Regions from separate parts of the Rhodomicrobium sp. genome, predicted to be linked through region 2. Evidence: riboswitches for the same ligand, from Rfam matches in the RefSeq annotation. Region 2 holds a riboswitch; the other holds the start of a gene.

Region 1 (4,210 bases), on a different contig from region 2:
GTCGTCGGTAAGCTTGCCCCATTGCTGTTGCACCTTACCCTCGAACTGTTTCCAGTTCCCAGAGATCTGATCCCAATTCATGGATATGTCCTCCGTTTGACTGAAGAGGTGAACGATTTCCTGCGGGGAAAGTTCCAGGCGACGGTTGAAACCTTGGACCGAGCTTTGGCGTATTTGCTGCCGAAGCGCCGGTAAGGGAACGAGACCGCCCGGGCCTTGTTTCGCGCGAAGGAGGACTGAACATGTCAACAGACACGATAAAGCCCGGCCGGAAGCTGATTTCGAGCGACGATGTCGAAGGCGCTTATGTCTACGGCAGCGACGATGAGCGGATCGGAACCATCGAGGAAATCATGATCGATTGCGTGGGCGGACGTGTCGCCTATGCCGTCGTGGACTTCGGCGGATTTCTTGGCATCGGACGGAGCGAGCGCCCCATCCCGTGGTCGGCGCTGAGCTACGATGCGGATCTCGACGCTTTCCGCACCGACATAACGAAGGAACAGCTCGAAAACTCGCCGCCGCTCGACGACGACAGCTTCGCGAGCGCGGACTGGGAAAGCCGCACGCACGAGCATTACACCGTGCAGCCTTACTGGTCGAACCCGTCGATCAATCGGTGAAGATAAGCGAATACCGGAGCGGCTCACGCTCCGGTATTGGATGCGATCAAATTCCGGCGAGTGCCTGCGCTATGTCTTCGATGAGGTCGTCCGGGTGCTCAAGACCAACGGAAAGCCTGAGCGTTCCCGGCGTGATGCCAAGTTCCGCCTTCGCTTCGTCCGAGAGCTTCTGATGGGTGGTCGTGGCCGGGTGAGCGATCAGCGACTTGGCGTCGCCGAGATTGTTCGAGATCTTGATAACGCGAAGTGCATCCATGAACCGGAACGCGGCGTCCTTGTCCACGTCGAGCGAGAAGGCCACCAGCGGGCCGCCGGATGCCATCTGCCGTTTCGCGAGCGCCGCCTGCGGATGGTCCGCGCGCCCCGGATACATCACGCGCGCGATGCCGCGCTGTTCGCTCAGAAAATCCGCAATCTTCGCCGCGCTTGCCGTTTCGCGCTCGACCCGCACGGGCAAGGTTTCGAGGCCCTTCAGCAGCACCCAGGCGTTGAACGCGGAGAGTGTCGGGCCGGTCTGGCGCAGAAAGCCCTGCACATGATCGGTGATGAATTTCTCGGTGGACAGAATGACGCCGCCGAGGCAGCGCCCCTGCCCGTCGATGTGCTTTGTCGCCGAGTAGATCACGACGTCGGCGCCGAACTTGAGAGGCCGCTGCAGAAGCGGCGTCGCGAAGACGTTGTCCACCATCAGGATCGCGCCCGCGTCATGCGCGATGCCAGCGACGCCTTCGAGATCGACGAGATCGAGCGTGGGGTTCGCGGGGCTCTCGCAGAACAGCACCCGCGTGTTCGGGCGGATGGCGGCGCGCCAGGCGTCGAGGCTGCTGCCGTCCACGACGGTCGATTCGATGCCAAAGCGGGGAAGGATATCCTCGATAATAGCGCGGCTTGCGCCGAAGACGGCCTTCGCGCCGATCACATGATCGCCAGCCTTGAGATAGGAAGCGAGCGAGGCGAACACCGCCGCCATGCCTGAAGCCGTGCCGCGCGCGGCCTCGGCGCCTTCGAGCGAGGCGATGCGCGTCTCGAACATGGTAACGGTCGGGTTGCCGTATCGGCTGTAGACATAGCCTTCGGCCTCGCCCTTGAAACGGGCTTCGGCCTCGGCGGCGCTTTCATAGGTAAAGCCGGAGTTCAAATAGAGCGCTTCCGAAGTCTCGCCGTGGGGCGAGCGCAGCGTGCCAGAATGGACGAGAAGCGTATCTTGATGGAGGCCATCGGGCCCCAGTTGGTCGGACATCGTCACTCTCTCATGGGCGCTAAATGCCGTAAGCCTTCGGGAGAGAGGGCGAGCGGCCTTTTAGCAATTTGTTTAGCGTGGCTGCAAGCCGGCCGGCAAAAGGACCACGTTACGCATAGAAAACGCCGCGTTGCGTCTCGTGTCAAGAGGCGGCGGCGGTTGCGAGCGGATTTACGGAGTCTGCAAGAGGCCGGGTGCGGTCATTTGACGGGCGCTCGAAGCGGCAGCAATTAGAGGTGGTGAGCAGACATTTCTTCTTGCCCTTTTTGTGGGTTCAGCTCCAAAAATCTCTTATTGCCTCCAATCGGCATAGCGTTCGGTCGCGATGGACGCTAGTAGGTGCTGCGCAAAGGTTGCTTCCAAGGTATAAAACATGACGGCCACTAAAATTTGGTACTTCATCAAATTCTTCAGCGAAGAACGGTACGCAGAATCATTTATGCGGGGGCGACTTTACCTAAATCGTCTTTCGTATTTTAGGAAACTGGAGTGTTCCATCGATGATGATGGTAGGGCGGACACGCATGAAGGCGTTTCAATGTGGTGGCAGCCACAAGATATTTGTATAAAGCTGAGTGTTCCCGGAATCGGTGATATCGAGATAACAAAAGATGACTTAGCAGATCCCGTCTCAATATCTTATCAATACCACGAAGACCTGCATATAATTTGTCTATATTCTATATATACTAACGGATATGATACAGTAGATGGAAAATTCCATCTTGACAAAGAGCAATCAGCGGATTTCCAAAGCCAGATTTTGATTGATGAGCGATGCCTGAAATTTGGTTCATATGCCGTTATCACGCCCGCCGTACCATTCCTGGCCCAGGTCAAGGAAGCGTTGCAGCGTCGCGGTCAATGGTTTCGAGGGAGTCTCGTGGAATACTATGACGATGAGATGTTCCACGGCGAATTTGCATCGCAAGATGTAGCATTCAAGAAGCAAAAGCAACTTGCCTATCAAAAAGAATTCAGGATATGCCTGCAAACAGGCACACAAGGAGAAGACCCTATTTTCCTCGAGGTTGGGGATTTAAACCACATAAGCGCGAAAGTGAATTCTTCAAAACTCAACGATATTTTTGAACTCAAATTAGATAAAACCCCTGCAATAGCATCACGCGATGCTCCCTAAACCAACAGCTAACCTGCAAGGTGTTTTGCATGACAGGCGACAGCCGTTTAATGCTACTAGCTTAATTTCCGCTTGTTGGGGCTCTCCGGCATTAAGTTCGAAGATTCCGAACAGCTGCTATCGCCCCCCTCTCCGCCTTCGCCATCCAGCCGATTCCGTGCCGGAACCGGCTGGATCGCCAACCGCTGCAAAGCGATTACGCGGCAAGCGAGGCGGGCCGTTCCGCCGCGATCGGCCGCGCGCAGGCCCATTTCGCCACCTGCTGGATGTCGTAGAAGCGGCAGGCCTCCATGAGCATCCGGCATTCGGTCCACACATCGCCGTCCACGATGGGCATGAACAGGTCGTGGATGTTGTCGACGCCGAGATAGGTCCGCACGCCCGCCGCGAGCAGCTTCGGGAACGGCGCGATGGAATTGTGCAGCGGCGCCGTCATCGGCAGTTGCGCCATGCTGAGCGCGGCGGACGGACAGATCACGATGCCCATGTCGGCGTCGAGGATCTTCTGGATGATGCGGTCCTGCTCGCGCTCGCTTTTCGCGCCGAGCGAAATCGCATGGACGCCGAAGACGCGGCCCTGCATGCCGTGCTCGATGGTCTTTTCGGCGAGAAGCTCCGTCTCGTTTTCGAGCGGGTTGTTCTCCTGATCCACGTGCACGTCGACCGGCTTGCCGAGGCGTTTCGCGAGGTCGAGGATCGTGTCGAGATGCGCTTCGGGACGCGGACGGTCGCGCGAGGGGAGCCCTCCGCAATAATCGGCCATCGCGCAGGCTTCGGCGTATTGCTCGTAGGAGGCCGGGTCGAGCACACCTTGCAGCGGTTGCACGCCGACCTCGAAGTGAATTTGATCCGCATAGCGCTTCTTCACCTCGACCGCCGCCTTGATCGGCAGCAGCCCCACGGTCGAGTCCGCGTCCACCATCGTCCGGCAATAGGTCACGCCTTGCGCGATCATCGTCTCAAGGCCGCGGCTGATGCGCTCCACGAGGTCGTCGTGGGTGTAATTTTCCTTGAGGTAGCGGTAGATCTCCCACTTCTTCTGCATGTCGACCTGGCTGAGACGCAGGTTCTCCATGTTGACGAGGTAGGCCTTGTCGAAATGGGCGTGATGGCTCGCGAAGCCGCCGAGCTTCTCGACCGCCTCCATGAAGTGAAGGCGAAGGTTCCATGGCTCGGAGTTGTCGGAGAGCTTGTAGCGGAAGGTGC
Region 2 (4,210 bases):
CCCGCCGCTTTCAGCTCGCGCGCCTTGGACGAGACGGCGATGGTGGGCGAGGGCTTAACGCGAGCGAGCGCGTCGGACAGGAAGGCCATTGTCTTTCTCCAGAGATGCGGGAATGCGCACGCAAACTATGCCTGTCGGGCAAGACGCGCAAGAGCGGTTTCCTTTGCCAAGCACGGCTCGTTACTTAGGCGGACAGCACCGGCCGCGCCGCGCGAGATGGAACACAATTTTCTGATGCAGGCCGCTCTTCTTTCCCTTTACATCGGAAAAGTTCGATGACACCCTGAACGTATGAGCAATGCAACGAAAGGAGGTGATCCGATGTCGAGTGGGATTTCAGCGCTGGAGCAGCAGCTTGTGCGTGTCCCGGCGTCGTTGGAGCAGCCTCCTGCGAATGCCTGATGCGCCGTAGCGTTGCGCCATTGGATGGCGCAACGGGCTGTGTGACAGCCTGTCTCACGAAGCCGCGGGAAGCGACACCCGCGGCTTTTTCTTTGTCCGCCGATAGTCCGTCCTCACATCGGTTTCAGCGCTTTTTATCAGTCCGCGGCTTTCTCGTCCGCCGTCAGCAGAAACACGGCCTGCTGCGCGACGATGTTGTGAAGAAAGGGCGGCACGCGGCTGCCGAGCGGGCGCCCGTGCGGCGAGAGCGCGAAGGAGCGCTCGATCTTCGCGCCCACGACAACGCAAAGCTCGCGGAAATCGGCGATGGTGCAGAAATGAATGTTCTGCGTCTGATACCATGGCTCCGGCAGGTTCCACGTCATGGGCATGCGCCCCTTGAACAGGATCTGTGAGCGAATGCGCCAGTGTCCGAAATTCGGGAACGAGACGATGACATGGCGTGCGATGCGCAGCAATTCCTGTAGAACCTCCTTCGGGCGCGTCGTGGCCTGAAGCGTCTGCGACAGGATCGCGTAATCGAACGCCCAATCGGGATAGTTCACGAGGTCGTGGTCTGCGTCGCCCTGAATCACGGACAAACCTTTTGCGACGCAGAAATTCACACCGGACTGCGAAAGCTCGATGCCGCGCCCGTCGACCTTCTTCTTTTCTTCGAGAAGCTTCAAAAGCTCGCCCGTGCCGCAGCCGACATCGAGCACGCGCGCGCCATCCTCGACCATTCCCGCGATCAGCAGAAGGTCTATGCGGTGCTGCGCCGTCTGCGCCGACGCAAAAGTCGCGCGGTCCTGATAGGCCGTCATCAGATTCCCTCCCCGGAGATCCCCTCCTCCGCCGCCGTCAGCCCGCGCTTCGCGCCAGCCGACTCGAGGAAGCCGCGGACAGTGTCGAACAGCTCGGGCTCGTGCAGGAGGAACGCGTCATGGCCCTTGTCGGTGTCGATCTCCACGAAGCTGACATTGGCCGCGACCGCATTCAGCGCCTGCACGATGGCGCGGCTTTCGCGAGTCGGATAGAGCCAATCGCTCGTGAACGACACGAGGCAGAAGCGCGCCTTCGTCCCGGTGAAGCTGTTCGCGAGGACTCCCCCGAAATCCGCGGCGAGGTCGAAATAATCCATCGCGCGCGTGATGTAGAGGTAGCTGTTGGCGTCGAAGCGATCCACGAAGCTGATGCCCTGATGGCGGAGATAGCTTTCCACCTGAAAATCGGCGTCGAAACCGAAGGTGATCTTCTGCCGGTTCTGAAGGTTGCGGCCGAACTTCCGGTGCAGCGCTTCATCGGAGAGGTAGGTGATATGCGCGGCCATCCGTGCCACCGCAAGCCCCTTCGCAGGAGTTGTGCCTTCCTCAAGATAGCGCCCGGCGCGCCATTCCGGATCGGCCATGACGGCCTGGCGGCCGACCTCGTTGAACGCGATGTTCTGCGAGGATTGGCGCGCGGCGGTCGCGATCGGCATTGCGGAAAAGACCCGGTCGCCGTAGCTCGCGCACCATTCGAGCGCCTGCATGCCGCCCATCGAGCCGCCGATCACGCAGAAAAGGTCCGGGATTTCCAGATGGTCGATAAGCCGCGATTGCGCGCGAACCATGTCGTCGATGGTGATGACGGGAAAATCCAGTCCCCACGTTTTGCCGGTCGCCGGGTTGATCGATGCCGGCCCCGTCGATCCCATGCATCCGCCGATGACGTTCGAGCAGATGACGAAATAGCGCTTCGTGTCCACAGGCTTGCCGGGACCGACGAGCGTCTCCCACCAGCCGGGCTTTCCCGTGATCGGGTGCCGGTCGGCGACATGCTGGTCGCCCGTCAGCGCGTGGCAGACGAGAACCGCGTTCGTCTTGTCCGCGTTAAGTTCGCCATAGGTCTGGTACGCAATCTGAAAGGTTTCGAGCGAGCGCCCGCAATCGAGCGGCAAAGGCTCGCTGCTCTGGAATAGCTGGCACGCTAACGGTATCGTCCGGTACTCGCTGCCGGTAACAAGCAACCTGCTCATTGGCGAAACGGCCCCAACCCTCTCGACGGACGGCCGACCGTGTTAACGCGCGGGGACCGGGGCGAGCCACGGCCTTTTAGCGAGTTTTTTAACGTGGCTGCAAGCCGGCCGGCCAAATCACCACGATCCACCAATAAAGGACGCCGGACGGCCTACGTCAAGAGCAGCCTAGTCAGCGCCCCGGCCGCCCGGCAGAGAATAAGGCGATCACCCGACTTGCGTCTCGAGATCGTCCTGCGTCTGGTCGCTTCTGTCTTCAAGCCCCTTGCGATGGTGAAGGACCGTGAGAACCTCCAGCACGACGACGGCGAATTCATTGAATTGCCAGCCTCGCCGCTCGGAATCGAGCCAGAGATGTTCGATCTTCTTCTCCATCGACGTCGTGAATTTAGGCCTTGGGGGAGAGGGCACTAGTTCAATCTTCTTTTCCATCGGCGGCGCGAGCCTATTATTGATATTGGCTATCAGGCTTCTCTCTGTACGCATTACGTCCACCCCTACCCTTTATGAGTTTGATCGCGCTATTCGCCGGTTTGAATAAGGCAAGCAACTCGTCTTCTTTTTTAGAACTCGGCGATTCTGCCGTCAGACTTCAAGGCTTCACAATCATTTATAACCAGGTGATGTGGTAAGAAGCACGCCCCTCCCAAAGTAGGAGCGAGGCGTTTTTCTCCCCAAATCCCGAACGCATTCGCAAGCTGTTGCGTCTGCGAGGGTTTCCACACAAGCACCGCTGAAGACAAAGGTCTGTGACAAAAGCCAATGCTATGCGCCTTTCGGGGGGATCGCGTTTTGCTTGCCATTGACGTATACGTAAACTACTTAACGCGTACAGGAGCGCGACGGCCGGCGTCTAGCGGCGGACCAGCGCTGAAAACGACCGAGGGAGGGAATACGATGACCAGCTACAAGGCGCCGCTCGACGATTACCGGTTCATCCTCACCGAGCTTTGGGACGCGCGCGAACTATCGGCGATGCCCGGATTCGAGGATGCGACGCCGGACGTCATCGCCAGCGTGCTCGATGAAGCGGCGAAATTCTGCGAGGAAATCCTTCATCCGCTGAACCAGAGCGGTGACGCGGAAGGCTGCGCCTTCGAGAACGGCACCGTGCGCACGCCGAAGGGCTTCAAGGAAGCCTATGAAAAATATGTCGAAGGCGGCTGGCCGTCGATGACCGCGTCGCCCGAACACGGCGGCCAGGGGCTGCCGCACACGGTCGGCTTCGCCATCGAGGAATTCATCTGCTCCGCGAACCTCGCCTTCGGTCCCTATCCCGGGTTGACCGCCGGCGCCTATTCGGCCCTCGCGGCTCATGCGTCCGAAGACCTCAAGGCGCGCTATCTGCCGAAGATGGTGTCGGGCGAATGGTCCGGGACGATGTGCCTCACCGAGCCGCATTGCGGAACCGATCTCGGCCTCATCAGGACACGCGCCATCCCTTGCGAAGATGGCTCATTCCGCATCACAGGCACGAAGATCTTCATTACCTCGGGCGAGCACGATCTCACGAACAACATCATCCACCTTGTCCTCGCGAAGCTGCCCGATGCGCCCGGGGGGTCCAAGGGCATCTCGCTGTTCGTCGTACCGAAATTCCTGCCGAACGAAGCAGGCGAACCAGGGGAACGCAATGCCGTTTCCTGTGGTGCGGTCGAGCACAAGATGGGCATCAAGGCCTCCGCGACCTGCGTGATGAATTTCGACGGCGCAGTGGGTTGGCTCGTGGCACAGCCCAATCAGGGCATGCGCGCTATGTTCACGATGATGAACGCGGCCCGCCTCGGCGTCGGCATTCAGGGCCTCGGCATC

The links. A riboswitch is a leader RNA that binds a small molecule or an ion and turns the genes downstream of it on or off. The one in region 2 is predicted to bind S-adenosylmethionine.
Region 1: another riboswitch for S-adenosylmethionine. It lies ahead of metZ (O-succinylhomoserine sulfhydrylase); the one in region 2 lies ahead of metX (homoserine O-acetyltransferase MetX).

The regions. Positions count from the first base shown of each region.
Region 1 is NZ_JASGFR010000012.1:61,182-65,391, forward strand. Features, by position in the region: gene QM659_RS06895 (CsbD family protein) at 1-81, opposite strand, end outside; gene QM659_RS06900 (PRC-barrel domain-containing protein) at 243-623, shown strand; gene metZ (O-succinylhomoserine sulfhydrylase) at 670-1,863, opposite strand; SAM riboswitch at 1,904-1,981, opposite strand; gene QM659_RS06910 (hypothetical protein) at 2,237-3,004, shown strand; gene QM659_RS06915 (amidohydrolase family protein) at 3,201-4,210, opposite strand, start outside.
Region 2 is NZ_JASGFR010000009.1:19,017-23,226, forward strand. Features, by position in the region: gene QM659_RS05430 (pyridoxal phosphate-dependent aminotransferase) at 1-89, opposite strand, end outside; gene metW (methionine biosynthesis protein MetW) at 540-1,205, opposite strand; gene metX (homoserine O-acetyltransferase MetX) at 1,205-2,398, opposite strand; SAM riboswitch at 2,455-2,532, opposite strand; gene QM659_RS05445 (hypothetical protein) at 2,606-2,884, opposite strand; gene QM659_RS05450 (acyl-CoA dehydrogenase C-terminal domain-containing protein) at 3,296-4,210, shown strand, end outside.